One region of the Pseudomonas sp. S1(2024) genome, then DNA from elsewhere that is predicted to be linked to it. Evidence: riboswitches for the same ligand, from Rfam matches in the RefSeq annotation. Region 1 holds a riboswitch; the other holds the start of a gene.

What was found. A riboswitch is a leader RNA that binds a small molecule or an ion and turns the genes downstream of it on or off. The one in region 1 is predicted to bind thiamine pyrophosphate.
Region 2: it holds a riboswitch for thiamine pyrophosphate, as region 1 does, so the genes downstream of both, thiC (phosphomethylpyrimidine synthase ThiC) here and ACLCGK_RS23050 (TenA family protein) in region 1, are expected to answer to the same signal.

Annotation. Positions count from the first base shown of each region.
Region 1 is NZ_JBKGFP010000083.1:1,029-13,560, forward strand. It holds gene ACLCGK_RS23020 (diguanylate cyclase) at 1-701, opposite strand, end outside; gene ACLCGK_RS23025 (DUF4142 domain-containing protein) at 854-1,354, shown strand; gene ACLCGK_RS23030 (hypothetical protein) at 1,363-1,614, shown strand; gene ACLCGK_RS23035 (DNA-binding protein) at 1,862-2,854, opposite strand; partial or broken gene codA (cytosine deaminase) at 3,095-4,324, opposite strand; gene tenA (thiaminase II) at 4,422-5,084, opposite strand; gene ACLCGK_RS23050 (TenA family protein) at 5,081-5,728, opposite strand; TPP riboswitch at 5,809-5,923, opposite strand; gene ACLCGK_RS23055 (Ig-like domain-containing protein) at 6,149-9,541, shown strand; gene ACLCGK_RS23060 (SCO family protein) at 9,698-10,681, shown strand; gene ACLCGK_RS23065 (putative bifunctional diguanylate cyclase/phosphodiesterase) at 10,763-12,532, shown strand, end outside.
Region 2 is NZ_JBKGFP010000053.1:18,289-36,498, reverse strand. It holds gene ACLCGK_RS14510 (RsiV family protein) at 1-120, shown strand, start outside; gene cytX (putative hydroxymethylpyrimidine transporter CytX) at 89-1,372, opposite strand; gene thiC (phosphomethylpyrimidine synthase ThiC) at 1,546-3,426, opposite strand; TPP riboswitch at 3,580-3,686, opposite strand; gene ACLCGK_RS14495 (TolC family outer membrane protein) at 3,847-5,283, shown strand; gene ACLCGK_RS14490 (S8 family serine peptidase) at 5,399-10,150, opposite strand; gene ACLCGK_RS14485 (hypothetical protein) at 10,822-11,586, opposite strand; gene ACLCGK_RS14480 (hypothetical protein) at 11,686-11,853, opposite strand; gene ACLCGK_RS14475 (hypothetical protein) at 11,850-12,653, opposite strand; gene ACLCGK_RS14470 (hypothetical protein) at 12,918-13,196, opposite strand; gene ACLCGK_RS14465 (HlyD family type I secretion periplasmic adaptor subunit) at 13,199-14,617, opposite strand; gene ACLCGK_RS14460 (type I secretion system permease/ATPase) at 14,614-16,761, opposite strand; gene waaA (lipid IV(A) 3-deoxy-D-manno-octulosonic acid transferase) at 17,000-18,210, opposite strand, start outside.

The sequences.
Region 1 (12,532 bases):
ACGAACGGCCGCCGTACCAGAATAGTGCCGTCGCGCTTGGCCAGTACCAGCGCGCCGCGTTCGTCGATCTTGAAGTCGCCGTAGTAGCGTACGAACCAGTCCACCTTGATGGTGCCCAGCAACACCCCGGCGAAGCTGCCATCGACGTATTGCAGGCGCCGCGAAATGGGGATGATCAGGTCGCCAGTAGAACGGCTGCGCACCACCGAGCCGATGTGAACCCTGCGGTCGGTGTGCTCGCGGTGGTAGATGAAGTAGTCGCGGTCGGCATTGTTGGCATTGGGCGGGACTACCGCCTGGTCGGTAACGATCCAGCTGCCATCCGGGCCATACACGAACAACCCGTGCAACTGCGGCATGATGCTTTTCTGCTGGACCAGCAAGGTATGCAGACGCGGCCGGTCGATGTGCTCGAAGCCGTCGCCTTCCAGGCGCTCGGCCAGCGCCGCGGTAATTGCGTCGACCTGGCGGATGGCATCTTCGGCATGCTGCGCCGTGGCCCGGGCCAGGTTGGAGACCATGTTCTCTGCATTGGTGAAGGCGTGCCGGTAGTCGCGCCAGATGCGCCAACCTTCCACCACGACGAAGGCGAGCATCACCACCAGCATGAACGCGAGTACCAGGCGGAACAGCGCCACGGCCCGGCCCTCGCCGGTTATCGCGAAGAGCCCGTCCTCATCCTGTTTCCTGGCTGCGCACATTGAAATCCCAAGCCTTACCGCGTTCGCCGCGTTTCACTATAGTTCAGCACCATCTGGGCGCAGCCGGCCAGGAAAAAGATTAAACCTTTGCTCCCCATTCACCCTCAACCGTACGCGACACTGAGGTCGCGCCACGGTTTAAGGAGTGAAGCATGAGCAGTCTCTTCATCAAGCGTGTCGGTTTTTCCATGGTATTAGGCTTGGCATCGGTGCAGGCAATGGCGGCGAGTTCCGATGACTTCGTCGAAGCGGCTACCGAGGCCGGTATTGCCGAAGTGGTCACCGGCAAGCTGGCCCTGGAAAAAACTCAGAATGCCGAAATCAAGACCTTTGCCCAGCAGATGGTCAGCGACCACACCAAGGCCAATCAGAAACTCGGCGACATCGCTCGCAAGCTCGACATCTCCGTACCCGATGAGGCGGCAATAACCGACAAGGTCAAGAAAATGATCCTGGAATGGCGAGAGGAGTCGTTTGACAAGTCTTACGTCAACAACCAGGTCGACGCTCACGAAAAGGCGGTGGAGTTGTTCAAGAAGGAAGCCGCATCTTCCGACAAGGCTGAATTGAAGGCCTTTGCCAGCGAAACCCTGCCCAAGCTCGAACAGCATCTGGAGCATGCCAAGGCGCTTCAGGCCAAACACGGCAAGTGAGGCCCGCCATGAGTAACGATGCATTGAAAGCCGAAGTGCTGACTCGCCTGTTGCATGCTCACCCTCAGGGGCTGGGCAAGGAAGTGCTGGACAACTACCGGGGCGAGAAAGCCGTGGCCGGCATGCTCAAGACGCTGCAGGAGGCCGGTTTGATCCAGGATGGTAGCGTGGCGGTGAGCAGCGACCACCAGATCAGCGTGAACTACCCCATCAAGCTATCGGCGGCAGGTGTGGAGGCAGCCAGACAAGCCGAAGACTGAGCGCTCCCTCCCGCCCAACCTTGTCGCACAGGGAACAAGGTTCGAGCGCATGCACATTCCTTGTGGGAGATTGCCCAGCCCTTCGGGTTGCGCAGTCACATAGGGAACAAGGTTCGAAAGCGTGTCACATTCCCTGTGGGAGCGGGCGTGCCCGCGAAGGGCCCAACGCGCTGTAGGCACCGGCTCCGCCGGTGTTCGCGGCGGTTCGACGCCTCGACACGCCCGCTCCCACAGGGCCTCTTCGCAGCTACTGCGCCGCGTTGGCGGCAGACAACTGCGACTGACACTGGTGCAGCGCTTCGTCTCGTGCCTTGAGTTGCTCTTCAAGCTGCCGCAACTGGCGAGCCTGTTCCGTGCACAAGTCGCGCCTGGCCTCCAGGCTCTGTGCCTGCACATCCAGCTGCCGACGCATTTCCTCGCTGGCACCCTGCGCCTGGGCCAGGATCGTGCGCAAGCCCTGGATCTGCGCATCACGCTGCTCCAGCAATTCGTCCTGCGCCCTGCAGGCGCTGGCGGCCTGGCGATGCTCACCCAGCAAGCGCTCGTTGTCGCGGTGCAGGCGGGTCAGCTCGTCTTGCTTGACGATCATGCCTTGCTGCAGTTGACGCACCTCCACCTGCAACTGTTGCAGCTGCGCTTCGTGGCGGCGCTGCTCCTGTTCACGCTGTTCGCGGCTGGCGTTGCGATAGTGTTCCAGCGCATCGCGGGCATGACGGTGCTTGTCTTCCAGTGATTTTACCTGCTCGTCCTTGTCGGCCAGGCGCACCTGCAGCTCGCCCAGCGACTGGTTGAGGCTGGCACTGCGCAGCTGTTCGGCCTGCAGGGTGCTTTGGGTGGAAAGCAGTTTTTCCGATTCGGCGGCCAGTGCGGCCACATCGATCTGATGCTGTTGGTGCGCTGCAGCCAGTGCCTGCTGGGCAATGGCCAGTTGTGCCTCCAGCTGTTCGCGCTGTCGAGTGAAGGCGCTTTCGGCCTGCTCGATCTTCAGGTCGGCCTCGTCCTGCAGCTGGGTTGCCAGTTGCCCGACCATTCGGCTCAGCACGTCACTCAGCGCAATGCCGCCCTCGGAAGCCACGGGTTGCTGGCCGTTCAACTCTTTCAGGTAGCGGTGAATCGTGGTCTTGGAGCCGGTGTTGCCCAGCTCGATACGTATCGCATCGATGCTGGGGTTCTCGCCCCGGGCAATCAGCGCCTGACGTGCCTGCTGCACTACAACCTTGTTTATACCGCCCCGGGCCATGCTTGCTCCTACGATTTTGTACCGTGTTATGTACCATGTAATTACATACCGATTATGGAGACAAGCCATTGCCCGTGCAAACATTTCCTATGGTGGAATAATCACGGCTTATCGCATGTGAATGGTTCTTGGGAGCTGTGCGCGGGGACAAACCAGTACGCCAGACAGCAAAGCGCCCCGCTCGGCTTCAAGCCGGCGGGGCGCTGCAGAATGCTTAAGCAGGGAGCGTTCGCCGTGGTGTTTCACCATGGCAGGTGTTCTACGCATGAGCACCTTGCCGTTGCGTACCGACACCAGCGCATGCCCCTGGCTGCGCACCATTTCGTAATCGTCCGGCGCAGACAGCAGCAACAGGTTGGCCGGTCGCCCCACTTCGATGCCGTAACGCTCGCCCAGGTTCAGGGTGCGGGCGCTGTTGTCGGTGATCAGGTCCAGGCAACGCTGCAGGTCTTCGTAGCCAAGCATGTGGCAGATGTGCAGGCCGGCCTCCAGAATACGCAGGATGTTGCCATTGCCCAGCGGGTACCAAGGGTCGACGATGGAATCCTGGCCAAAGCACACGTTCATCCCGGCCCGGTCGAGTTCGGCCACGCGGGTGACGCCGCGGCGTTTCGGATAGTTGTCGAAACGCCCTTGCAGGTGAATGCTCTCGGTCGGGCAAGATACGAAATTGATACCCGACTGCTTGAGCAGGCGGAACAGCTTGTAGCAGTAGGCATTGTCGTACGAGCCCATGGCCACGGTATGGCTGGCTGTCACCCGGGCGCCCATGTCGCGCACCCGCGCCTCTTCGGCCAGCACTTCGAGAAAGCGCGACTGCGGGTCGTCGGTCTCGTCGCAATGCACATCCACCAGGCAGCCGGTACGTTCGGCCAGGTCCATCAGGAACTTGACCGACGACACGCCCTGGTCGCGGGTGTTCTCGAAGTGTGGAATGCCGCCGACCACGTCGGCACCGATGGCCACTGCTTCGGTCATCAGCGCCCGGCCGTTGGCGTACGACTCGATACCCTCCTGGGGGAAGGCGACGATCTGCAGGTCGAGCAGGTGGCGCACTTCGTCACGCACTTCGACCATGGCCTTTAGCGCAGTCAGGGTGGGGTCGGTGACATCGACATGGGTACGCACATGGTGGATGCCATGATCCACCAGCATGCCGATGGTCTTCTTCGCGCGGTTCTTGATGTCGTCGTGGGTGGTGATTGCCTTGCGCTCGGCCCAGCGCTCGATGCCTTCGAACAGGGTCCCGCTCATGTTCCACTGCGGTTCGCCGGCGGTCAGCGTGGCGTCCAGGTGGATGTGCGGTTCGATAAAGGGCGCCACCACCAGGTTCTGCCCGGCATCCAGGTCATCGGCAGCGCGCGCCGCCACCCCTTCGGCCTGGGACACGATGGCGACGATGCGTTCGCCGCTGAGTTCGATGCGGAACAGGCCAGGCTTGCCGCGCAGGCGTGCGTTGATGATGTTCATGATGCTTCTCCCTGGGCTTTGCGGGTGGCCCTACCAGCATAGTGGCCCAAGCCTTGTGGTATTTGCTACTGGCCCTATCGCCGGCGCAGGCAGCAAATCAGGCTCCGTCCAACCCCATCTGCCAGAAGTCCGCCTCCAGGCTGGACGCCTGGCCGAAAATTCCCGCCAGCTCGGCAAACCGTTGCTCGGTCATGCTCCGCGCTGCCAGCTCGTCCAGATGCTTGCGCGCCGCTGTGGCGACACCCTGGTAGCCCTCGCCGGCATACTCTGCGATCCACTCGCGGTACGGGTGATTGCTCAGATCGCCAATCCGCTCGGACAACGCCCGGCCAATCTCGGCATAACCGATCACGCAAGGCGCCAGCGCCACATGCAACTCCAGCAGGTCACCCGCGGCACCGCAGTCCAGCACATAGCGGGTATAGGCAACCGTGGCCTGGTGTTCGGGCGCGGCCTCGATATCAGCCTGGGTCAGGCCCCAGCGCGCGCACAGGCGCAAGTGCAGCTCGGTTTCATCCAGAATCGCCGCCAGCCCGGCCTGCGCGGCGCGGATGTCGGCCGGTCGACGGCTCTTGTAGGCAGCCAGTGCCCAGGCGCGGGCGAACTGGATGAGGAACAGGTAATCCTGTACCAGGTAGGTGCGGAAGGCGGCTTCGCTCAACGTACCCTCGCCCATCTGGCGCACGAATTCGTGGTCGACGTAGCTGTTCCACTGCGGCGTGGCGGCAGCCTTGAGGCGGTCGAAGATATCCATGCTCATTTGTCCTCCGGGTAGACAGCATCGAAGAAGGCCAGCTCCAGCGCCACGGTGCGCTGGTAGAAGTCACCCGCCAGCACGGCGTCCTGCGGGCCGACGCGGTCGAGTTCGGCTTGCAGGAAGGCAACGAAGTCCTGGAATGCCGGGTTGTCGTGCAGGGTGATCCATTCAGCGTGGACGAAGTTGTCCGGCATCGGCTTTGGCGCCTTCAACGCCCAGTCCAGGTACAGGCCTTCGGCGACGTTGAGCACCGCCAGCGCGGCCGCATAGGATCGGGTGGCCGCCGCTTCGCGCATGATCGCCTTGAAGCCTGCGGTCGGGACGGTGTCGGCTGGTTCGCTGCGTTGTGCGGGGCTTACCCCCAAGGCCTCGAAGGCACGCAGGAAGTAGGTGTTCTCGTCACTGGAGATCATCCCGGCAAAGCGCCCGAAGCGCAGGCGCGCCTCGAAGGTGTCGGCGGTGGCGATGGCCGCGCCCAGCAGGGTCAGGAAGCTGTCGAGGAAGCGGTGGTCCTGCACCAGGTAGTCGACCATGATCGGGTCCGGCAGGCTGCCGTCGCACAATTGGGTGACGAAGCGGTGGCCAACGGCCGCCGACCAGGTCGGCTCGCTGCGGCGGCGCAGGGACTGGCTGAAGCGTTCGGTCATGTTGCTGTCCTTGATGGGGGGTGACAGCGAGACCGCGATGGTTGGCATGGACGGGCCTCGCAGTGAGGCCGGCAAAAAGGCAGGTTTCAAGTCCCAATCCCTTCGCCGGCATGATCCGGATCAGGTTCGAAGGGTCACCGCGCTGCAGCATCCAGCGGTTTCTCAGCCCGGTGCCGGGCTCCCCTTGGTGGCGCTCAGGTATACCCCAGGGCGCCGCGGCTGTCACCACCCAATCTGTGGGCAATGGGTGACCCACTAGTGGGGGCCCTCACCCATTTTTGACGCCGTGGCATTTAGCGCGCATCAGGCGCCACAAGGATTTGTTTAGAAACATATTCCTCGTATTTGGGTTGGCACACCCGTTGCTCCAGCCCCAGAAACGGGCAAAAAGCCATGATGTCGCAAACGAGGCGCAAGGCAATGAAAACACCTGCCGTGATCCACCCTGCCAGGCATGCATTCCAGCTGTCCACCGTCGCTACGCTGATGCTCGGCCTTGGGCTGGTCACGGCAACAGCGGCGCCCATGGACGACAACAGCATGCCCCCGCCGACCGACCCCTCGGCCTACACTGACCAGCCGACTGACCCGACCCAGCCCTTGCTGGACCTCTATAGCATGCCAGAGGCGAATCAAGGCTCACTCGAACTGACCGATGGCGTGTACGGTGACCGCAACACGGTAAGCGCAAACAACGTGCTACCGCCGGCCCTGCAAACCGGGAAAAAGTACCCCACCAACGGCAAGCCAAGCCCGCTGTTCGGCGCGTTGCCGTTTACCCAGCAATTACTGCTGTTCGAGGAATTCGGCACGGAAAGGCTCGACCCCACGTTGCCGCCGCCCACTCTCACCTTCCCGGTGCCGACCCTGGGCGCGGCACCGGCGCAGGACCCCAACGTGGTGGCCCGCAGCGGCCCGAGCGGTACAGCCCTGGAAGCCTTCCTCAAACAGCCGGGCCTGTACCCCTTCCCGACCCAGTATTCCAACGTGCTCGACCGCAACCCATGGAAGGCGCAGATCGAGATGTTCCTCAACCGCCAACCGGTCGGTTCGCCTGCGGAAGGCCGGCCACCAGGAAAAGGCTGGTCGCACCAGCGCTGGAACGAGTTCTACCCGCAGGCGGGGTTCAAGACCGCCCAGGCCGGTGCGCGCATCAACCTCGGCCTGCGTGACCGCAAGCAACTGCACAACTATGCAGTTGGCGAGTTCGCCCCGGGCGGCCTGTACTACCAGACTTCCGATATCCCGAACACACTGGGCACCACCAAGGGCATCGACACCCGCTTCCACCCGAAGATGCCGCTGCAAAACCACAAGTCGCTATGGACCTTCGACGGCACCTTCCCGCCCAAGCTGCTGATGGTGCGCTATGGCCAACCGATCCTGATGCGCCATTACAACGCGCTGCCGATCGACCCCTCGGCCAACGCCGGGTTTGGCCTGCACACCCTTTCGACCCATGAGCACAACGGCCACTCCCCGGCCGAGAGCGATGGCTATGCAAACGCCTACTTCTTCCCGGGGCAGTACTACGATTACCGCTGGCCGCTGCAACTGGCTGGGTATGACACCATCAACACCCGTGCCGAAGACCCACGCGCTGCGTTCCCTTGCTCGGCAGGCGAAACCTTGTTCGTCAACGATGCCAACCCCGGCCTGAAAACCTGCCAGAACGGCAGCATCAAGATTCGTGGTGACTGGCGCGAAACCATGAGCACCCACTGGTTCCACGACCACATGATGGATTTCACGGCGCAGAACGTCTACAAGGGCAACGCCGTGATGATGAACTACTACAGCGCTCTGGACCGCGGCAACGAGGCCCTGCAGGATGGCGTCAACCTGCGTTTCCCCAGTGGCTCGGGCATGCCGTGGGGTAACCGCGATTACGACGTCAACCTGGTGATCGCCGACAAGGCCTGGGATGCCAACGGCCAGCTGTGGTTCAACCCGTTCAACACCGATGGTTTCCTCGGCGACCAGATCCTGGTCAACTGGCAGTACCGGCCAACGCTCAAGGTACGCGCGCGCAGCTACCGCTTCCGTATCCTCAACGGCTCGGTGTCGCGCTACTTCAAGTTCGCAGTGGTCCGGGAAATTGCCGGTAACAGCGGCGAGTTCAAAGGCCCCACCGGCTCCAACCTGTCGTATGCGCGGGTACCGTTCCACATGATCGCCAACGACGGCAACATCATGGAACACACCGTGCCGTTCGACGGCACCATGGACCTCAACGGTGACGGCAACCTGCAGGACAACAACGGCATCCTGCCGCTGCAAGGCATCGCCGAGCGCTACGACATCATCATCAACTTCGCCAAACACGGCATCAAGGTCGGCGACAAGCTGTACCTGGTCAACCTGGAGGAACATCAGAGCGGCAAGGGCCCGGAGGGTGCCATTGCCCTGGCCGATGTGCTGTCGGAAAAATACAAGGCGGTGATCAAGCAGACCAGCAATGGGCCTGAGTGGGACAACGGCGACCCGGCGATCGGCAAGTTCATGCAGTTCGTGGTTCAGCCCTACAGCGGCCAGGACCTGAGCATGGACCCGGTTGCCTATGAACCGGCCAAACCGGGCAAGGCCGAAGGCCTGAAAATGCTGCCGCTGCCGATAGACCGTAATTCGGCCACCGACCAGGCCAAGCTCAAGGATGCCCGCCATCGCGAGTTCATCTTCGGCCGCTCGGACGGTACCGACACCCAACCCTGGACCATCAAGACCGATGGCGGCTTTGGCTACTCCATGGACCCACGTCGCATCAACGCGGCGCCACAGTTGGCCCAGCAGTCTACCGACGGCGGTTTCAGCGGCGACGGCACATTGGAAGTGTGGAAGATCATCAACGGCGGCAATGGCTGGAGCCACCCGGTGCATGTGCACTTCGAGGAAGGCGTGATCCTCAGTCGCGACGGCAAGGCCCCGCCGGAATGGGAAAAATGGGCGCGCAAGGACGTGTATCGCATCGGGCCGGATATCGATTCGTCGGAAGAAGTGGAGGTAGCCCTGCGCTTCCGCGAGTTTGCCGGTACCTACATGGAACATTGCCACAACACCCAGCATGAAGACTCGTCGATGCTGCTGCGCTGGGACCTGGAACACCCAGGCCAGTTCCAGGTGATGCCGACCCCACTACCGGGTTGGGATGGCGTGGAGTACGTGGCTTCGGTTGGGCTGCCGACCTTCCGCACCGAAGACCATGATAACGATGACCCGACCAACAAACCGCCGGTTGCGGCCAACGACAGCGCAGCTACCACGGCCGGCAAGCAGATTACCTTGAACGTGCTGGCCAACGACACCGACCCGGAAAACAACCTGCCGTTGACCGTAGTCGGCCTCAGCCAGCCGGACTCCGGCCAGGGCACTACCAGTACCGACGGCAGCACGGTCACCTACGTCCCACCGGCCACGGTAACCACAGCGTTCACCGCCAGCTTCAACTACACGGCTCGTGACGCCAAGGGCGCCGAATCGGTGGCCCCGGCCACGGTCAGCATTGCGGTGAGCCCGGCAGCGGCGGTCGACCAGATCCAGGTCACCAGTGCCACGGTGCAGGTGCGCAGCGGCAACCGCTTTACCTGGGATATTTCGGGCACCACCACGGTGGCCACCGGCAACAGCATCACCGTGACTGCGGCAACCACCAGTGGCCCGCTGCTGCTGGGTACGGCCACGCTGAGTACCACTACCAGCGGCGCCCGTTGGCGCTTGTCGACCACAACCACCGGCAGCGGCCCGGCCACACCGGCGACCGTGACCGTGAAATCGGCGCTGGGGCAGAGCGTGACGGCGCCAGTCAGCATCAGGTAACCGAAAAGCGGGGGCCGCTGTGCGGCCCATCGCTGGCAAGCCAGCTCCCACCTCGACCACGTCGGCTCCAAGCCTTGTGCAGTACCTGTGGGAGCTGGCTTGCCGGCGATAGGGCTGCAGGGCAGCCCCAATACCGTTATCGACGAGGACCGCATCATGTCCGGCTCATGGCGTTTCCTGCTGGTGCTCTCGCTGTTCGCAGCCAGTATCCCGTTCTGGCCGTTGCAACCACAGCAACCCGTGGCCGAGGAAGCTGAAACTCCCTGGGGCGCCGATTACTTCCCCAACATCCCGCTGCTCACCCAGGACGGTGAGAAGGTGCATTTCTTCGACGACCTGATCAAGGACAAGGTGGTCGCCATCAACTTCATCTTCACCGGCTGCTCCGACTCCTGCCCGGTGGAAACCGCGCGCCTGCGCCAGGTGCAGAAAATCCTTGGTGACCGGGTCGGCACGGACATCTTCCTTTACTCCATCAGCATCGACCCCTACAACGACACCCCCGCCACCCTCAAGCGCTACGCCGAAAAGTTTGGTATCGGCCCCGGTTGGACGCTGCTCACCGGCGAGCCGGCCGATATCGAACAATTGCGCCGCAGCCTGGGCCTGTACATCGATGGCCTGGAAAACGGCCGCTCCAAGGACCACAACCTGAGCCTGATCATCGGCAACCAGGCCACCGGTCGCTGGATGAAGGCCTCGCCCTTCGAAAACCCGTACATTCTCGCCGACCGCCTGGGCAACAGCCTGCACAACTGGAAACAGGCCAGTGCCATGGCCAATGACTACGCCCAGGCTCCCGAGGTGCGCGCACCCAGCAGTGGCGAGCAACTCTTCCGTACCCGCTGCTCGTCCTGCCACACCCTGGGCAATGCCGAGCCCGGACAACCCGGCATCGGCCCCGACCTGCTCGGCGTGACCCGCCAGCGTGATGCCAACTGGCTGACCCGCTGGCTGAAGGAGCCCGACCAGATGCTGGCCCAGAAAGACCCCCTGGCCATGCTGCTGTACGAACAATACAACCGCGTGGCCATGCCCAACATGCGCCTGGGCGATACCGAAGTCAGCGCGCTGATGAGTTACATGGAGGAAGAAACTGCGCGCCTGCAGACGCCGCTGGCCGATAAGGGAAATCCTTAAAGGCAATTGGCCACCAGTCATTAGGCTGTCATCTTACTGTCGTATTTTTCGACCATCACCCAGGGTCGGGAACTATCAGCAGTGATTCGCCGTTCGCTTTCATCCGCCAGCCTTCTGCGGCTGCTGATCCTGATGCTCTGTGCAGCCACCCTGGCCTTTGTCTGGGGGCTGCATGTTTCGCAGAAGGTTGCCGCCCGCCAGGACGCGCTGTCGGCCAAGGCCGCCGAGCACCTGAACCTGGCCAGTATCGTTGGCGAAAGCCTGCGCCAGTTGGTGGATCGCGCCCAGGCCGTAGGCCGGGTCGCCCAGGACGACATGAAGATGCTGAGCCAGGGCAGCGTCAGCCTGGCGCGCATGCTTGCCGAAGACCCGGTATTCAAGCGCATGAGCCTGTACGACCGGCAAGGCAGGCTGTTGTCGGCCAGCCATGCCGACGAGGCCGCCGAGCTGCCCGAAGACTGGCTGCGCCAGCTGCAGCGGCACGTTGCCCGCTACGGTTTCAAACCGTTCCTGCCCAGCGTGCAGCCCCCCGGGCAAGCGACCACCGTGCCCAACTGGCACCTGCCCTTCCTCCTGCCGCTGACCAACCTGCCGGGTCGCGAAATCGACAATATCCTGGTGGTGCAGCTGGACATCGGCTACCTGGCGGTGCTGCTGCAGCACATCGACCTGGGCGGCAGCGGGCTGGTGCGCCTGCTGCAGGATGACGGCCTGGAGCGGGTGCGCATCAATAGCAGCGGCGTGGTGGCCAGTGACGCACTGCTGCCCGGGCTGCCGGACAGCGGCAGTGAAGCAGGCATGCTGACCCAGTACGCGGCCGGCGACCCCTACCAGAGCCTGTACCGGCGCCTGCCCGAGCGGGGTTTCAGCGTGGTGGTCAGCCAGCGCCAGGACGAAATCCTCGCGCCTTCGACGCTGGCCTATTCCCGGCAGTTCTGGTTGAACCTGAGCATGACCCTGATGATCCTCGCCAGCCTGCTGTGGACCTTGCGCCTGTTGCGCAAGCGCCAGGAGGCCTTCAGCGCGCTGGAACAGGCGCAGCAGGTCAACCAGCAGTTGATCGACCGCCTCGAGGACGAACATCGGCGCAGCAGCCATGCCGCGGCCACCGACCACCTCAGCGGCCTGCACAACCGCCGCCAGTTCGTCGAGGTGGCCGGCCAGGTGCTGACCCGGCAACGCGGCAAGCGCCGGCTGATGGCGATCCTGTTCATCGACATGGACCGCTTCAAGTCGATCAACGACTCGCTCGGGCACAAGATCGGCGACCTGCTGCTGCAGGCCGTTGCCGGGCGTATCCAGCGCCTGCTGGAGCCCGGCGACGAGGCTTCGCGCTTTGGTGGCGACGAGTTCGTGGTGCTGCTGGCCGGCGAGCGCAGCGAGGAGCAGATCAATGCCTGGGTCCGCGTACTGGTGCAGAAGCTGTCGGCCACCTATGCGCTGGACGGCCAGGAGGTCAACACCAGCCCCAGCGTAGGCGTGAGTATCTGCCCGCGCGACGGCCAGGACATCGACAGCCTGATCCGCAGTGCCGATGCCGCGATGTACTCGGCCAAGCAGGCCGGGCGCGCGCAGTACCGTTTCTTCGACCCGTCGCTGAACCTGGCCGACATCCACGCCTTCACCCTCGAACAGGCCTTCGGCAGCGCCCTGGCCGAGCGCCAGTTCGTGCTGCACTACCAGCCACAGATCCGCCTCGACACCCAGCAGGTGCTGGGCTACGAAGCGCTGGTGCGCTGGGACCACCCCGAGTTCGGCCTGCTGTACCCGGACCGGTTCATTGACCTTGCCGAGCGCAGCGGCTTCATTGTCGAACTGGGCTGGGAGGTGCTGCGCCTGGCCTGCGAGGCC
Region 2 (18,210 bases), on a different contig from region 1:
GTGGTCAAGTACGAGGTCTATTCCATCGCGCCCTACTCCATGGGCCACGTGGAGTTGAAGATCCCGTACCCACGCCTGAATGGCGTGCTCAAGCCCGAGCTGTTTCCCGGCCGCGGCTGAAGCTCAGCAGCCCGTGCAGTAGCCCTGCCAGCAGCAATGCCGGCAGGGTCGCACCCAGGTTCGGCGCTTGCGCGGCGATCAGATGGTACGCGGCAACGCCCACCGCCCAGGCCAGCAGTGCCTGCCAGTGCAAGCCATGCACCTGTGCCGGCAAGCGGCGGCGACGGATCACGTAATGGTCCATCAATACCACACCGAACAGCGGTGCAAACACCGAGCCGATCAGCAGCAGGAAGTTCTCGTACTGTGCCAGTGGCGCCAGCAAGGCGATCAGCGTGCACAGCACGCCAATGGCCAGCGCCAGGTGCTCGACCTTCAGGCGCACCAGCACGCCGGTGGAAACGGCCGCCGAGTGAATGTCGGCAAAAGCCTTTTCCGACTCGTCCAGCAGAATCAGCAGCAGTGGAATGCCCATGCCGGCGCCCGCCAGGGCCAGCAGCAGGGCGTTGGCTTCGCCACTGCCGGCGAAGGCCAAGGTATAGCCCACGCCCAGGCTCATCAGCCAGGTGTTGCCGATGAAGTAGCCCACCACCGTACCGCCGAATACATGTTTGCCGTTACGGGCAAAACGCGAGTAGTCGGCGATCAGCGGCAACCAGGACAGCGGCATGGCGATGGCGATGTCGAAACCCACAGCCAGCGACATCGATCCGTCGCCGGCGCGGTTCCACAGTGCCGCAAGATCGGCCTTGGCGAACAGGTTCCAGGTCAGCCAAAGGCAAGCGCCCAGCAGCAGCCAGATACCCCAAGTGCGTAGCACCTTGCGCACGAACGCCAGCGGCCCACCGACTGCGAGCAAGGTGGCCAGGGCGCCGAAGCACAGGGTCCAGAGCACAGGGCTGTTCCAGGCGCTGGCTTCGCCGAACGCCCGCGCGCCCAGCAGGCTGGCGGCATCGCGCATGACGATGATCTCGAACGCGCCCCAGCCCACCAGTTGCAGCAGGTTGAGCAGCGCCGGCAAGCGAGCGCCATGGCCACCCAGGCTCAGTTTCAGCGTGCCCATGGCCGACAGGCCGGTATCGCTGCCGATGACACCGGCAGCCCCCAGCAGCAGCACACCCACACCGGTGCCCAGGGCGATAGCCAGCACCGCGTCGGCAAGGCCCAGGCCAGGGGCCAGCATGGCGCCGACCTGCAGCACCATCAGGCCGATACCGAGGGAGAACCATAGCGAGAACAGGTCGCGGGCGCCGAAGATGCGCTGGGCGGTGGGGACCGGGTGGTCGGGGGAGAATTGGCTGGGGGTGGTCATGCTTTGACACTCGGCAAGGTATTGGATTGGACGCGGTCGCTGTAGGAGCGGCCTTGTGTCGCGAAAGGGCCGCAAAGCGGCCCCAGGTTTTCAGCTTCGCGACTGAAATTGCCGGGGCCGCTTTGCGGCCCATCGCGACACAAGGCCGCCCCTACAGGGGTCAGCGCTGCGACTTAGACTTTGTGATACAGCTGGCTGCCTTCCTGGCGGAACCGCTCGGCCTGCTCACGCATGCCTTGCTCGACCGTCACATCCACGGTTTCGATCTTGGCGGCGTATTCACGCACTTCCTGGGTGATCTTCATCGAGCAGAACTTCGGCCCGCACATCGAGCAGAAGTGCGCGACCTTGGCCGATTCCTTAGGCAGGGTCTCGTCGTGGTAGGCACGGGCAGTGTCCGGGTCCAGGCCGAGGTTGAACTGGTCTTCCCAACGGAACTCGAAGCGTGCCTTGGACAAGGCGTTGTCACGGATCTGCGCACCCGGGTGGCCCTTGGCGAGGTCGGCGGCATGAGCGGCGATCTTGTAGGTGATGATGCCGGTCTTCACGTCATCCTTGTTTGGTAGGCCCAGGTGTTCCTTGGGCGTGACGTAGCAGAGCATCGCGCAACCGAACCAGCCGATCATAGCCGCACCAATGCCCGAGGTGATGTGATCGTAGCCAGGAGCGATATCGGTGGTCAGCGGGCCGAGGGTGTAGAACGGCGCCTCGTCGCAGCATTCCAACTGCTTGTCCATGTTCTCCTTGATCAGTTGCATCGGCACGTGGCCGGGTCCTTCGATCATGCACTGCACGTCGTGCTTCCAGGCGATCTTGGTCAGCTCGCCGAGGGTCTCCAGTTCACCGAACTGCGCGGCATCGTTGGCGTCGGCAATCGAGCCGGGACGCAGGCCGTCGCCCAGCGAGAAGCTGACGTCGTAGGCCTTCATGATTTCGCAGATTTCTTCGAAGTGGGTGTACAGGAAGTTTTCCTTGTGGTGTGCCAGGCACCACTTGGCCATGATCGAGCCACCACGGCTGACGATACCGGTGACACGCTTGGCAGTCAGCGGCACATAACGCAGCAGTACGCCGGCATGGATGGTGAAGTAGTCCACGCCCTGCTCGGCCTGCTCGATCAGGGTGTCGCGGAACAGCTCCCAGGTCAGGTCCTCGGCCACGCCGTTGACTTTTTCCAGGGCCTGGTAGATCGGTACGGTACCAATCGGCACCGGCGAGTTGCGGATGATCCACTCACGGGTTTCGTGAATGTGCTTGCCGGTGGACAGGTCCATGACCGTGTCCGAACCCCAGCGGATGCCCCAGGTCAGCTTGGCCACTTCTTCCTCGATCGAGGAACCCAGCGCGCTATTGCCGATGTTGCCGTTGATCTTCACCAGGAAGTTGCGGCCGATGATCATCGGTTCCACTTCCGGGTGGTTGATGTTGGCAGGGATGATCGCGCGGCCACGGGCAATTTCCTGGCGGACGAACTCAGGGGTGATTTCTTTCGGGATGTTGGCCCCGAAGCTGTGGCCGGCGTGCTGCTCGTCGAGCAGACCAGCGGCACGTGCCTCTTGCAGCTTCATGTTTTCGCGGATGGCCACGTACTCCATCTCGGCAGTGATGATGCCTTGGCGGGCATAGTGCATCTGCGAGACGTTGGCACCAGCCTTGGCACGGCGCGGGTTGCGCACGTGGGCGAAACGCAGCTTGGCCAGTTCGGCATCGTTCAGGCGCTGCTGGCCGAAGTCGGAGCTCAGGCCGGCCAGGCGCTCGGTGTCACCGCGTGCCTCGATCCACGCCGAACGCACATCGGCCAGGCCCTTGCGCACGTCGATGACAACGTTGGGGTCGGTGTACGGGCCGGAAGTATCGTAGACCAGCACCGGGGCATTGGACTCGCCACCGAAATCGGTCGGGGTGTCGTCCAGGCTGATTTCACGCATGGGCACGCGGATGTCCGGGCGCGAACCTTCGACATACACCTTGCGCGAACGCGGGAATGGTTGCACGGACTGCTGATCGACTTGTGCCGATTCGCTGAGGTTGATCGCTTTTTCTTGTTTGGTCATCACAGGCTCTCCAGACGGCTTCCTAGCAGTGGAATGTCGGGGTGAACCTGAAAGGCGCGGACGCACCCTTGATGGGTGCAGTGCCGGATTTGGGGTGCCTGAAGCTGCATGCAGCTGTGACATTCCCGGACCTGGCACAAGAGGCTCCCCGGGAAGGCGAGCAATCTTGTTCCCTACGCAGGCGCTAACCTGATCAGGTTCAACGGGATCCGCAACTTTGCGATCTCAGCCTTTGCTTCAAGGCACCCCGACAAGAACATGCGCAGTCTAGACTGGAGTGGTCGGCAAAGCCAAGCAGGTAAATGCGCGGATGATGAAAGGCACCCCGAGCGATTGTTGCCGGGTGCGCATGGCACTACACTGGCCCGTCGCTCGATACTCAACAGTTCAGTAATTAAATTTCGTACAAGGATTGCCTCTATGCTGCGCAAACTCTCACTGGCAATAGCCGTGTCTTGTGCGTCCAACGGAGTGGTCTGGGCAGCGGACGTGCCCACTACAGTGAAAACCGACCTGGTCAGCGTCTATCAGGAGGCGGTCGACAACAACGCTGACCTGGCTGCGGCCCGCGCCGATTACGGCGCCCGCCGCGAAGTGGTACCGCAGGCTCGCGCCGGGTTGCTGCCTAACCTGTCGGCCGGTGCCGAAATGCTGAACACCCGCACCAAGCTGGACGAACCATCGGCCACCAGCAACCGCAGCGGCAACACCTGGAGCGCAACCCTGGCGCAACCTATATTCCGCGCTGATCGCTGGTTCCAGTTGCAGGCAGCCGAAGCGGTCAACGAACAGGCGGCGCTGGAGCTGTCGGCGACCGAGCAGAACCTGATCCTGCAAACCGCGCAGAATTACTTCGCCGTGCTCCGTGCCCAGGACAACCTGGCCGCGACCAAGGCCGAGGAAGCGGCCTTCAAGCGCCAGCTGGACCAGTCCAACGAACGATTCGACGTCGGCCTCTCCGACAAGACCGACGTGCTGCAATCCCAGGCCAGCTACGATACAGCGCGGGCCAACCGAATCATTGCCGAGCGCCAGGTACAGGATGCCTTCGAGGCCCTGGTGACCCTGACCAACCGGGAATACACATCGATTCAAGGCGTGGTCCATACCTTGCCAGTGCAGGTGCCTACGCCCAACGACGCCAAGGCCTGGGTCGAAACCGCCGGGCGCCAGAACCTCAACCTGCTGGCCACCAACCACGCGGTCGTCGCTGCCGAGGAAACCCTGCGCCAGCGCAAGGCCGGCCACGCGCCGACCCTGGACGCAGTTGCCAAGTACCAGAAGGGTGACAACGACAACTTCGGTTTCACCAATCCCGCGCCGGCCCCCGTTACGCGCTATAGCGGCGACGTCGAGCAGACCAGCATCGGCCTGCAGTTGAACATCCCGATCTACAGCGGCGGCCTGACCAGTTCGCAGGTGCGCGAGGCCTACCAGCGCCTGAGCCAGACCGAGCAGCAGCGTGAAAGCCTGCGCCGCCAGGTGGTGGAAAACACCCGCAACCTGCACCGCGCAGTGAATACCGACGTGGAACAGGTGCAGGCGCGCAAGCAGTCGATCATCTCCAACCAGAGCGCGCTGGAAGCCACCGAGATCGGCTACCAGGTGGGTACCCGCAATATCGTCGACGTGCTTGACGCCCAGCGTCAGCTCTACACCTCGGTGCGCGACTATAACAACAGCCGCTATGACTACATCCTCGACAACCTGAGCCTCAAGCAGGCAGCCGGCACCTTGAGCCCGCAGGACCTGCAGGACCTCAAGCGGTACCTGAAGCCAGACTACAACCCGGACAAGGACTTCCTGCCGCCGGACCTGGCGGCTGCAGCGGCGAAGAACTTCGAGCGCAGGCCTTGAGATAGGTGTTGGACCAGTCGCGGGCAAGCCCGCTCCCACCGCGGGGTAACCTGGGGGAGTTGGCGTGCCGGCGATAGGGCCATCAAATATCACTCCAGCCGCTACAGGACAGCGACTAGGCTGCTACGGCAATCGTCGAGTCGATGCGTTGAACCGACATATCCCCGATCAGCGCAGAGCCAGCCGGCTCAGGGGCGAACGCAGCCATTGCATCAACAAGATTTCCCAGGCTCGGCAGCGAGTGCTCGACAGCAAACAGAGATGCCCCCGCTGAAAGGGCCAAGGCCTCAGGCATGGCAACCATTTCAGAGGTGACTATTGCCGGCTGCGCAAAGATGAAGTCCTCCGCTGTCACTTGCGCAACTTCGAGCGCATCCAGGTACAGTATATTCACGATACCTTCCTGCCCCGGCACTGCCTGGGTATCAACGGCCACACCATGAATCTGCGCAAAGTCATTGAGCATGAAGCGCTCGACTTTGCTGACCTGCAGATCCTCGAAGCGACTGATGCCTACCTGGCTGAGGTCAATCTTGTCGATACCGTGCCGGAACCCCCGCAAGGTGTTCCTGTAATCGCTCACGCCTTCTTGTTTTGTCACCAGGAACACGCTGGGCGCAACCGTTGGCGGGGCATAGATCGTGCCTGCCAGAGAAGCCACCAACTGCCCCGATTCGTCGCTTGTAAGCGACACGCCATCTGCACCACCGGTAAGCAGAACATTCGCGTTGACAGGCGGGGGCGCCTGCACTTCAGGGCTGCCCTCGAAGTAACCTGGCGCAGCAGTGAATGCGTCAAGGAAGCGGAAGTTCGCTGGCTGCAGTTCGGCGATCGGTTTGCCCGCAAGCGTCAGCTTCTGCCCATCGCCAAGGTCTAGCACAGCCGCATTGCCGTCCTGTCGCATCTGCAGGTCAGCAAACCCTAAACCACCAAAACCGACCAGATCGATCACTTCACGCGAAGTTTCGAATTGCTCGAGTACATCGTTTCCGGCTGCACGCCTGTGGATAACATAGCGGTCAGTACCCTCCCCGCCCTTGAGCAGGTTGTATCCACGGCCACCATCCAGTAATGCCCCGGTGGGCCCAGCGATCAAGGTATCGTCGCCGTCGCCACTGATGAGGTTCTGCACCGAACCAGAGGCTATGGTCAGCGCCACTCCGGCGATATTGGCACTGCCGCTGGCCAAATCCACCGAAATACTGCGACTTACCGCAGCCGCATTCAACGTATTACGCCCGCCAGCGGTGCCGCTGATTGCGTCGTCAAGCAGCGCTCGCCCGGCGTTTTCTGCCACCAGGTTCGCATAGTCATCGGTGAAGTAATAAGTATCATCGATGGTGCCGGGGCTGCCAACTAGGCGCAACGTCCAGCGATCGAGTGTCAACGGCAAACCAGCATCGGCATTGCGCACCTCGAGCTTCCACTCCCCCGCTGAGCGCTCTGCGCGATGATGGGTCGACATGAACCCATATTTGAACGCTCCTGAGCGCGAATCGCCCAGATCGTCATCACCGGAGCCCGGTGCCTTGCCCGTGCGATCGAGCAGCACGCTTCGCGTGCCGCCAGGCGACACCAGCGTGAGCGTCATGTCACCAAGACGGCCCACCATCGAATGGATATCGACCTCCACATGCTCCACCAGCACATCAGCCGGCAGGGTCAAGGACAAAGTCGCGACCTGCCCCGCCGCAACCTGGTGGGCAAGCGGCTCACTGGCAGCGGTCAGCACCCGTTCATTGGCCTTGGTCGCCTGGCTACCCCATGACTCGGCAAGACGCACAGCCGCACGGGCGTCGACCATACCAAAACCGTAGTCGTGACTGGTGTGCATGCCACCGCCATTCCAGTTGCGCCCTGCGTTGTAGGCCCATTGGGTGGATGCGTCATCCACCTTGCGCGCAGACAGTGCGAGGATCTGCTGGACATCCCGATAACCGAGCCCCGGATTGGCCTGCAGCATCAACGCCACCACGCCTGATACAATCGGCGCAGCGAAACTGGTGCCCTGGGTCGTGCTATAGGCGCTGCCCACCGATGCACCGCGCTCCGCTTCAAGGCTGACGCCAGTGGACAACACATGGCTGCCTGGTGCAGCGACCAGCAAGCTGGAACCTGGGTTGGAAAAGGGTGCAGTGGCAGCTTGCAGCACCGAGAGGTCTGCCTTTGCATTGATGGCCGCTACTTCTATGGCGTGACGGTTGTTGTTGGTCAGCGAGCCCTGCGCACTACCACCTTTGTCGCGCTGGTTGCCGCCAGAGGCGACGACGATGGTGCCAAGCCCGCCACGACCATTGGTGGCCGCAAGCGTAGTACTGAAAGCGAGCGCCAGAGCGGTATCGACCTTGCCTTCCGGTACATTCCCCAATGCGAAGTCCTTTTTGAACCCCCAACTGTTGTTGGCAATGTCGTAGTTGACCATTTGCCCCAGGTTGGTCAGGTCGTCGCCTTTGTTGGCCAGGTAGTGCCCGCCGATCGTCGCATCGTATGCAATGCCGATTCCCCCTTGATCATTGCGCGCTCCAACCATGACACCCGCCACTTGGGTGGCATGATTGGACGCCAGGGCAGCCAGCGTGCCATTGGTACGTTGGGTTTGCAGCCAGATGGGGTCGATATTCGGCTTGAGATCGGGGTGCTCGATATCGAAGATTTCCGGCGCGACGGCAAATTCACCGCCAGGCTCGAACTGCCCGATCCTCACGCCCTTGCCCGTGAAGTCACGCCATACTGGCGCGACATCGATCTCGTCCAGATACCACTGCCGCCCAGAGAGCGGGTCACCAGGCGATTGCTCATGGCGCAACGTTACCGTCGCGCGCAAGGGCGCCGATGCACCGCTGCCCACCTCGGTAACACTTATGGAGGCGTTGCCGGCCGCATCGACCAGGTCGTAGCGGAAACTGACATCACCGTCATGGCCAGGCAACGGCGTGACCTCTACATCACCCTGCTCGTTCAGCCGCACTGTAGCGCCCTTCCCAGCACTGACCGACGCGATGCGCAACGGCCCACTGCTGTTGAATGGCTGGTCGTTGGCCAGCAGCGCCGTCGCAGGGACTATCAGCGCGATGTCAGTGGTGGTGAAGGTAGCCAGTTGCTCAGGCAACAGCCTGTCGCCGATTGGCATGGCGCCCGCGCCGAGAAGATCGATAGCGGCAATATCGGCGAAGCTGAGCTTCTGGATGTTGCTCACGGTCAGGCGGCCGTCTCGCCCCGCCACGGTGTCGGTGATCTGGTGACCCGATTCGGTACGCGTGATCAGGTACTCGTCGTGTGCACCATGCAAGCTGACCAAGTTGGTTCCCGCGCCTCCATCGATCGTGGCATCGCCCCGACCGGCTTCGATCACGTCATCGGCCGCCCCACCCGTAATCCGATCCGCGCCACCACCAGCGTAAATAATGCTGCCGCCCGCCGAGGCCTGGATGCGATCACCATTTGGGCCTGCGTAGATAACGGACTTGCCGGTACCACCAATGATGTCGTTGCGGCCGCTGCCACCGACGAGCACATCGTTGCCACCGCCACCGATCAGCAAGCTATCGCCCGAGCCGCCCTTGATGAAAACTCCGCGTTGACCGCCGCTGGCGATGATGTCCCTACCCCGCCCTCCTTGCGCGATGGTCAACCCGGCCTTGGCCATGTTCAGCCCAACGCCCTGCTCCCCCACGATCAGCGCCGTGTCACGCCCGCCATTGCCGTGCATGTTCGCCCAATCGTCACTGGCGCTGATCACGAATACATCATCGCCCGCCCCGCCGTGATAGGTATTGCTACCAGCGCCGCCGACCAGCCAGCTGCCACCCGGGGCTGCGGTCAAGACATCATCGCCTGCGGCGCCGTACAGCGTGTCCACGCCGAGCGCAGCGGCGTCCAGAGTGCTGCCTTGAGGACTCTGGCTGATATAAGCCCGCCGGGAAGTGGGCCCACTTGATGAAGTCAGTACCGTACCATCCCCCTGGGCCTCGATCCGATTGCCGACGGTATCGGCGAGGAACCTCACCGCCAGTACTTCCCGGTCCTCGCCATTGACGGTGAATGCACTGCGGGAGATGACCTGGTTACCCTGACGTGCTTCCCCCACCGGCTCGACCTGACCGAGCTTGATTTGGCTGATGCCATGCTCCTGCAATGCCTTCAATTCTCCGGCATCGGCACGCCCGTCGTGGTTGCCATCGACCCACACCTTCAATTGTGCCCAGACAGCATCTTCAACGTTGATACTGCCATCGGCGTTGGCGTCCACGCTTGCCAGGGCGGCGAAGCCATCTTTGAACGGTGTTTCGCCGGAACTGCCATCACTACCGGCTTTGCCTCCGTAGTATTCGGAAAACAGTTGGCTGATGTTGCTCACCTGCCCGGTGCCGTTGTCATGTACCAGCATCCCGGTCACACGATCTGCCCAGCCTGTACGACGTAACGTACCGCTGTTATCGACATCGAACAGCACGCCGTCCTCGATACCGGCCAAGCCCACACCTTGCCCGCTCAGATCGAGTAACAGAGGGTCGACGAAGGTGTTCACCGTGGTCATCGCCGCCAGCCCGTTGAGCACCACTGCGTTACGCAGGCTGAAGTCCGGCTGTTCGCTACCCTCCCGATAGAACTGGGCGAGGTGCTGGTTCGGCCGCACGTTGGGGTCGAGCTGGATCTCGCCGGGGCGGATACCCCCGGTGGTCAAGCTGCCCAACTGGGCGGAGGTGAAGTCGGTGTTGTCGAGGGTGCTGTCGGTGAAAGCGATGCTGTGGGTCAGGCGGCGGTTGACGTAGCCGCTGGAGACGTCGTTGCGGATGTCATCTTGGCCTTGGAGGTCGCGACGGGATTCAGTTGCGGGGGTAATTTCGATATCCAAGGATGAATCCATAGGTTCTACTTTTTCAGTACTTATGAGTTCGGATATCGCACTGGCCAAGCCATTTCCCGTAACCTCGCTTATCGAATAAAGAAACGATGCGATGGCCCCCGGCGAGTCAATACGGGATTTCCAATACTTGGCCAGGGGACGTAAATCATCCGGAGCCATTGCAGTAGTGTTAGCCATGATACTATCAGTTCGAATTGACAACCATAGCTCACTAACAGGGCTTCCCGCCGCGTCAAGTACCTCTTTCCAATATGACTCACGCCGCTCCGGATAGGTTAATTCAAATACAGCATTCAGAGTCCAGGCATCTTTCGATCTGCCTAGACCCTCAAAAACCTTACTGTGAAATGTCCAAACTTCCATATGATCTGGATCACCACCAGCCCTCCCTTCGCTCACCCTGCGCTCTTGAAGTTCCAGATAAGCCTTTCCCATCTCCAACCTTACTTGCTCTACATCTGCTTCACTCATGGGACGCCCGGCATCTGCTTCAGTTCTCCTCATGAAATTTATAGCAGCCAACCCTGCTATGGAGTTACCCTTAGCAACGCCGTTGGCAAGTATCGCATATCGATCCCCCTTCATAGCCATGTAATCATACATATCGCCAACACCTTTGGAATCCAAGATATTACGCGCCTTTTCTAAATCTTCCTTGGTCAACCCAGACATTATTCACCTCGCTTTATACTAGCAATTAAAAACTCTTCCACTGAGCGTCTAACCTTCAACCATTGCCCCAACTTGTCAGGGCGCATTATCACCTTGACCAGTACGTCCCCGAACACCACGAAAGTCATTTCGCATGAATAGTAATTCGGTATTTTTGGCCGCCAGTCGCAATACCCCACAGAAGTCATATCATCGAGCTCGCCTTCCCAGTAGATAAGCTTCTTGTGATTTTCAAAGACAGCGTCACGCGCCTCTACGCGATAGAGGCTGTATGACTCATCGTATTCAGCAACCGTTATTGTTTCTGCAGGGCTCTTCCGCAGAAGAAATTCGAGCTTAAGTCGTAAATCTCCCTCTCTTGCAGTTATCGGGGCCACAGCGACCAATAACCCTTCATGCTCCAAGCCCTGCCTAAACACCAAGCTATCGTCCGCCGGAGCAAGTCCCGGCCAGGTCATTGATAAAAAAACAGATACAAGACTTGCGTCACAGCCTTTTTTGTTATTGACAAAATCAGGATCAAAAGAGCTTTTTCCTTCGTACTCTGGCCAGAACGGAAAATACAACCTTGAAAATTCGTATACCTTCCCTGATATTTTCCCACATACTATAGGATCAACGGCTATCCTCTCCCTTTTCTTCCACGGCTCACTTTTCCAGGCCACACTTATCATCACGACCACGGGAATCAATAAGAGTACAGCAGCACAAACTCTTAGAAAATTCCAAGCCCACAGGCAAAACCGAAAGAACAGTTTCCTCATAATCACTCAGCGCTCCTTCAAGCTTTCTTGCATATGCCACCGCATGGGGCCCAGGAAGTAACTTATAATTCTGCGCCTATCTACAACGACCTCCGCCCGCTATGTCATACCCGCAGCAAGTGGCAACTCTTCATCTCCTACGCCCCCCTGAGCGAGCTCTGCATATTTATCTCCATTTGCAGCCAACAGGTCGTAAATCGCTGACAGCCCCTTACCCTCTAGAGCGACACTCGCCTCTTCAATATCTGCAACCTCGAGCCTGATCATTTACCTTCTCCTTGTTTTACACTTCGCTTTAGAAATTCCTCAACTCTATTTACCATACTCCTCCACTCCCCTAGCTTACCCCGCAGAAACTTAACACTCACAAGAGCATCCCCACCAGAAAGCACAAACTTCAAATCGCAGTAAGAATTATCTTCATCATACGCCCTTACACAATAAACTATGTATTGCATGCGCCCATCCTTTTCCAGCCAGAAAAAGTCCTGCTTATCTCCAGGAAAAACTCTACTGACACCCTCTACATATGTCATTCCAATGTTTGGTTCGTAACCTGCCTGTTCAAACGCCGTTATCGGGGTTGCCCGAAGATAACTTTTGAGTCTCTTTTCTAACCCGGTCGCCCCATGAACCCAGGGCTCGACGGCAACGGTCACGCCACCAAAACTGAAAGATGTTGCCTCACCGTAAGGGACAGGCTGCATCTCCGGCCAACTCATTGCCATATAGAGCGAGACCAAATTTGCACCACAGCCTTTTTTGTTGTTTACGAAACCCGGCTCCCAGGAACTTTCACCTTCATATTCCGGCCAATAGATTACATATCTCCTAGGAAGCTCATAAACAACACCTGAGATCTTTCCACATACCATTGGACTAGAGGCAGTGAATTTCTTGGGTGCCCAAGTCGAGGTAGTAGCAACGGCAACCAACAGCCAGACGATACTTAGAAATAACAATAGCTTGCTGAGGCGCCACAACACACGACCAAAAAAATTGCCAATCGCACTCAGCCTCCCGAGCAGCACCTTCAAAAAAAACAAAAAATATTTGAACGTAACCATTACCCCCCTAGAGCCAGCCTACCTATATCAGGCACTAGGCCAACTGAGCTTCAGACAAATCATAAGCGACTTCGAAATTTCTTTCGCACAGCACGGATATCCTGCCCCTAGCTCCGAAAGTATCTGAACCCATGAGTCCAACACCATGAAAACCTGCTATAGCAGCCAAAATTACTGCGCAGGGTACATCGCCGACAGGCCTTCATTTTTCAGCAAGACCCTCGCAAGTTCTATATCAGAATGGCTTAGCCTCGTCACACCTCCCTATTTTTCATTAGACTTCAAGAAATTCTTGGATTGCAAAGCTATTTCATTCCATTTATCTAGCTTATCCCACCCACATTCGATCTTCACAATACTTTGCCTGTCATCATATGGTGCAATTGGCCTTGGTTTTCCACTGAGCATGACATATCCGAAAGCCAGCCCCGCACAACCAGCAGGAACACATAAAGCGACTGCCGCACTAACTCTAAGTGCATTCCATACAATCTCGTATAGCATTATCCAGCCGCCTTTTTTTTGCGCTCGCTCCGAACTCATTTTTATCGCTCCACTAGACTTTCATTCATATGCCGCTGCAGCGGGCTCAGGAAATAACTTATAACTTTCCGCCTATCTACAATTACTTCCGCACGCACAGACATTCCCGCTGTCAACGGCATATCCTTTTCCCCTATGCGCAACGTTTCCTTACCCAATTGGACCCGAGCGCTATAGACCAAGCCCCGCCGCTCGTCCTCAATGGCGTCATGTGAAATGCTCTGAACTACACCAGGCACAACCCCGTACTTGGTAAACGTGAACGTCTCGACTTTCACTTCCACCGGCTGCCCCGGATACACAAAGCCGATATCCTTGTTCTCGACTTTCACTTCCACTTCCACCGGCTGGCCCGTTGGCACAATGACCATCAATGTCTGCGCGGGTGTAACCACACCACCTTGGGTATGGATGGCCAATTGCTGGACGGTACCGTCAACGGGTGATGTCAGAACCTTGAGGCGATGGCGCTGCTCGGCCTTGTTCAATTCCTGTTCAAGGGTTGCAATGCGCCGCTGCGCATCACCGTGAAGATCGAGCATGGCTCTGCGCAGCTGGGCAATGGCACCGCTTCGACGGTGCTGAGCGGCAAGCCGTGCAGCGTTCAGTTCGTCGATGCGTGAGCGCTGGAGTGCCAGTTCGCGCTCTTGCTCCAGGCGGGCCTGTTCCTTTTCCAGGTAGGTGTGCTTGGCCACGGCCGATTCACTGAACAAAAGCTTGTAATCCGCCGTCAGTTGGCGGGTGATAACCAGCAGTTGCCGGAGCGCGTCAGCCCGGCCCTGGGCAGAACGGATTTCGGCAGCGCGTTGACCGATTTCGGCATCAGCCTGCTCCAACGTGGCCTGAAGCTCGAGGTACTGCCCTTCCAGCCAGCGTTGCGCGTTTGCCTGCTGCGCGGCCGTGGCCTGCGGTATCAGTGGTGCCAGGGAAGCAGGCGCGTCATCGCCGTCCAGCGCACTCAGCAGTGTGCTGGCTCGTGCCTGGTCGATCCGCGCCGCCAGCAGTTCGCTGCCCAAGCGCTTTACATCGGCCTCGGTCAACTGCCCTTCCAGCTCGACCAACGCATCGCCTTTGCGCACTGCCTGGCCATCGACGACATGGATCGCCTGCACCACCGCGACCTCGCTGGCCTGGATCAGCTTGCTCCTGCCGCTGGGTACGATCTTGCCCTCGGCACTGGCAACGACGTCGATCTCACCGATGCAAGCCCAGACAAGCGCCAGCCCGATGAACGTCAGCAGGCTCCACTGCAGGTAGCGCGGCAAGGGATGTACTGGTGTTTCCTGCAGGGACAGTGCCGCAGGCAAAAAGGCCAGCTCATCCGGCTCACGGATGGGGCCATCCATGCGTCGGCGCTGTCTCCAGGCCCCTCGCCACGCTTCTCGATAGCGCTCGAAAAGCTCCTTGAAGGCCGTGCTCATACGGCAGCCCCAAGTTGCAGCCGATACAGATAGGCGTAGGTGCCTTGTGGCTTGCCCACCAACTCGTCATGAGGCCCTTGCTCGATGATCTGCCCGCGCTCCATGACCACGATACGGTCGGCGTGACGTACAGCCGAAAGCCGGTGGGCAATTATGATCACCGTGCGCTGCGCGCAGATCCGCGCCATGTTCTGCTGGATGATCCGTTCGGACTCATAGTCCAGCGCGCTGGTGGCCTCGTCGAAAATCAGGATGCGTGGGTTGCCGAACAGCGCCCGGGCGATGGCAATGCGCTGTCGCTGGCCACCTGACAGGCTGGCACCGTGCTCGCCGACCAAGGTTTCATAGCCATCCGGCAATTCGAGGATGAACTCGTGGGCCCCCGCCAGCGTCGCTGCGGCGATGACCTCTTCAAGCGGTGCCGCCGGGTTGCCAAGGGCGATGTTCTCCCGCACGGTGCGCCGAAATAGCACGTTCTCCTGCAGCACCACACCGATATGCCGACGCAGTGAAGCCACATCGGCTACCGCCAAGTCAGCACCGTCGAGCAATACCCGCCCCCGCTCGGGTGAGTACAACCTCTGGATCAGGCGTGTCAGCGTGCTCTTGCCTGACCCCGAGCGACCTACAATGCCAACCACTTCTCCGGCAGCAATCTTCAGGCTGACATCGCGCACGACTTCCCCCCCGTCCGGCCGGTAGCGAAAACACACACGATCGAGCTCGATCTGCCCGGCTAGTGCTGGCAGCACCGTACCCTTGCCCTGGTTGACCTCGGTACGGGTGTTGAGAATGTCGCCCAGGCGTTGAATCGATACGCCTGTCTGCTGGAAGCTGGTCCAGAGTTGAGCCAGCCGGATAATGGGTTGCGAGACGCGCCCTGCCAGCATGTTGAAGGCGATCAGTTCGCCCACCGTGAGTTCGCCGTCGATGACCAGGCGAGCCCCCAGCCACAACGTGGCGACCGTGACCAGCTTGCCGATCAGGCCTACGCTCTCATTCGCGAGGTTGGAAAGGCTCTGGGTCTTGAAGCTGGCCGATACATAAGCTGCCAACTGATTGTTCCAGCGCCGGGTAATCTGCGGTTCCACGGCCATCGACTTCAGCGTATCGATGCCGTTCACCGCCTCCACCAGAAATGCTTGATTCTCGGCGCCGCGCTGGAAACTCTGATCGATCCGCGCCCGCAGCAGTGGGGTAACGACCAGGGATACGAGAAAATATAAAGGCAATGAGCCGACGACCACCAACGTCAACCAGCCGCTATAAAGGAACATGACAGCGATGAAGACCACCGTGAACACTACATCCAGCAACAGCGTGATACTGTTGTTGGTCAGGAAACTTCTGATGTTCTCCAGTTCGCGTACTCGGGCAACCGAGTCACCGACTCGCCTGGCCTGAAAGTAGGCGGCGGGAAGATCGACCAAGTGCCTGAACAGTCTTGCACCTAGTTCGACATCAATCCTTGACGCTGTATGAGCTGCCACATAAGTACGCAAACCACTCAGCAATGTTTCAAATAGAACCACGACCAACAAGCCCAGGGCGATAACATCCAGTGTGGTCAACCCACGATGCACCAGTACTTTGTCCATTACCACTTGGAAGAACAGAGGTGTCAGCAACGCCAATATCTGAATGACCAAGGAGACAACAAGCACTTCGCCAAATAGCCGCCTGTACTTCACCACGGCTGGAATGAACCAGGTCAGATCGAAACGCGACAGCCCATGCGGCAACTGGGCATCGGAGCGAACCAGAATGAGTTCTCCCGACCAGCGCATGGCAAGTTCTGCCAAGGTCAGTGCTTGTGGTGCACGGGAATCTGGGTCTTGCACCAGAACCTGCTCACCTTCCGCGCGAGCGATGATGAAATACTCACCACGCGTATCCACGGCTATGGCAGGCAATGGCGCATGCTTAAGCCGATTCGGATCGATGCTGCGATGCTTGGCCTTGAGACCTAGTTGCTGAAATGCCCGGAGTATTGCGCCAGTCGAGAATCGCTCACCCGCTGGTGCATGGTCGTGCTGCAACTGCTCGGCAGAGACAGCTATATCATGATAACGCGCCAGCGTGATCAGACAGACCAGCCCACTTTCAATAGCGCTGGTATTACACCCATAAGTCAAATCAGGCACCACGCCACCTCATATAAAAACTGAATATGAGGTGATACTAGCCTGAAGCAATAGGACAAGCGTCCTACAAGGCTCCGACAGATGCGTGGGACACTTCTGACTTTAAAGCAATATTCGTAGGAAATTTCCTATTGACGAAAAATTCAATGTAGGAAGTTATACCTAGCGTCGTAGGAAAGAATGACTAAAATTAATCATATCCACTCTAGAATGGGCATTTGAGTGGATATGTCGGAAATCAACGGATCAAGGCACCCAGCCCATCGAGCAACCGCTGCAAAGCCCCTTGATTGGCCCGCATTACCGCCCTGCCCGCCTCGCCCATGCGCTGTGCATCCTGCGGCAACTCGACCAGCCGCCGCACTGCTTCGGCCAGCCCGTCGGCATCATCCACCTGCTGCAACGCCCCCGCCTCGCGCAGCATCGCGCTGATTTCAAGGAAGTTGAACACATGCGGCCCCATCAGTACCGGCAAGGCCAGCGCCGCGGGCTCCAGCGGGTTGTGCCCGCCGGTCGCCACCAGGCTGCCACCGACGAAGGCAATGTCGGCCAGGGCATAGAGGAACAGCAGTTCGCCCATGGTATCGCCGAGCAATACGCGAGTCTGCGCATCGACCGGCGTGCCGGCAGAGCGGCGCGCGGTGGTGAACTGTTCGCTGCACAGCGCATGCACCGCTGCGAAGCGCTCCGGGTGGCGCGGCACCAGGATCAGCAAGGCATCACCATGCACCTGCAGCAACTGCCGGTGCGCCTGCAGGATCAGCGCATCCTCGCCTTCATGTGTACTGGCCGCGATCCACACCGGGCGCTGTGCAGCCCCCCACTGTTCACGCAATGCCTTGGCACGCGGCAACAGTTGCTCATCGATCTTCAGGTCGAACTTGATCGAACCGGTGACCTGCACGCACTCCGGACGCGCACCCAGGTCACGGAAGCGCTGGGCCTCGGTTTCGGTCTGCACGGCAATCAGGCTCATCTCGGCCAGCATCGGCCGGGTCAGCCCGGCAAAGCGCCCATAGCCACGGGCCGAGCGCTCAGACAAGCGTGCGTTGGCCAGCGCTACCGGAATGCCGCGCTTCGCACACTGGTGGATGTGGTTGGGCCACAGCTCGGTTTCCATGATGATGCCCAGCTTCGGCCGCACATGGTCGAGAAAGCGCCCTGCCGCCCAAGGCAGGTCGTAGGGCAGGTAGCAATGCTGCACGCGAGGTTCGTCGGCGAACATGGCGCGAATGCGCTCTGAACCGGTCGGGGTCATGCAGGTAAGCGTGATTGGCATTTCCGGGTAGGCCTTGAGCAAGGCGCGCACCATCGGTGCCGCCGCAATGCTCTCGCCCACCGATACCGCGTGCACCCAGATGCCGCCCCGGCGCATGGGCGGCAGCCTGAAAGCAAAGCGCTCGCCAATGCGTTGACCATAGGCCGGCGCCTTGCGCGCGCGCAGATAAA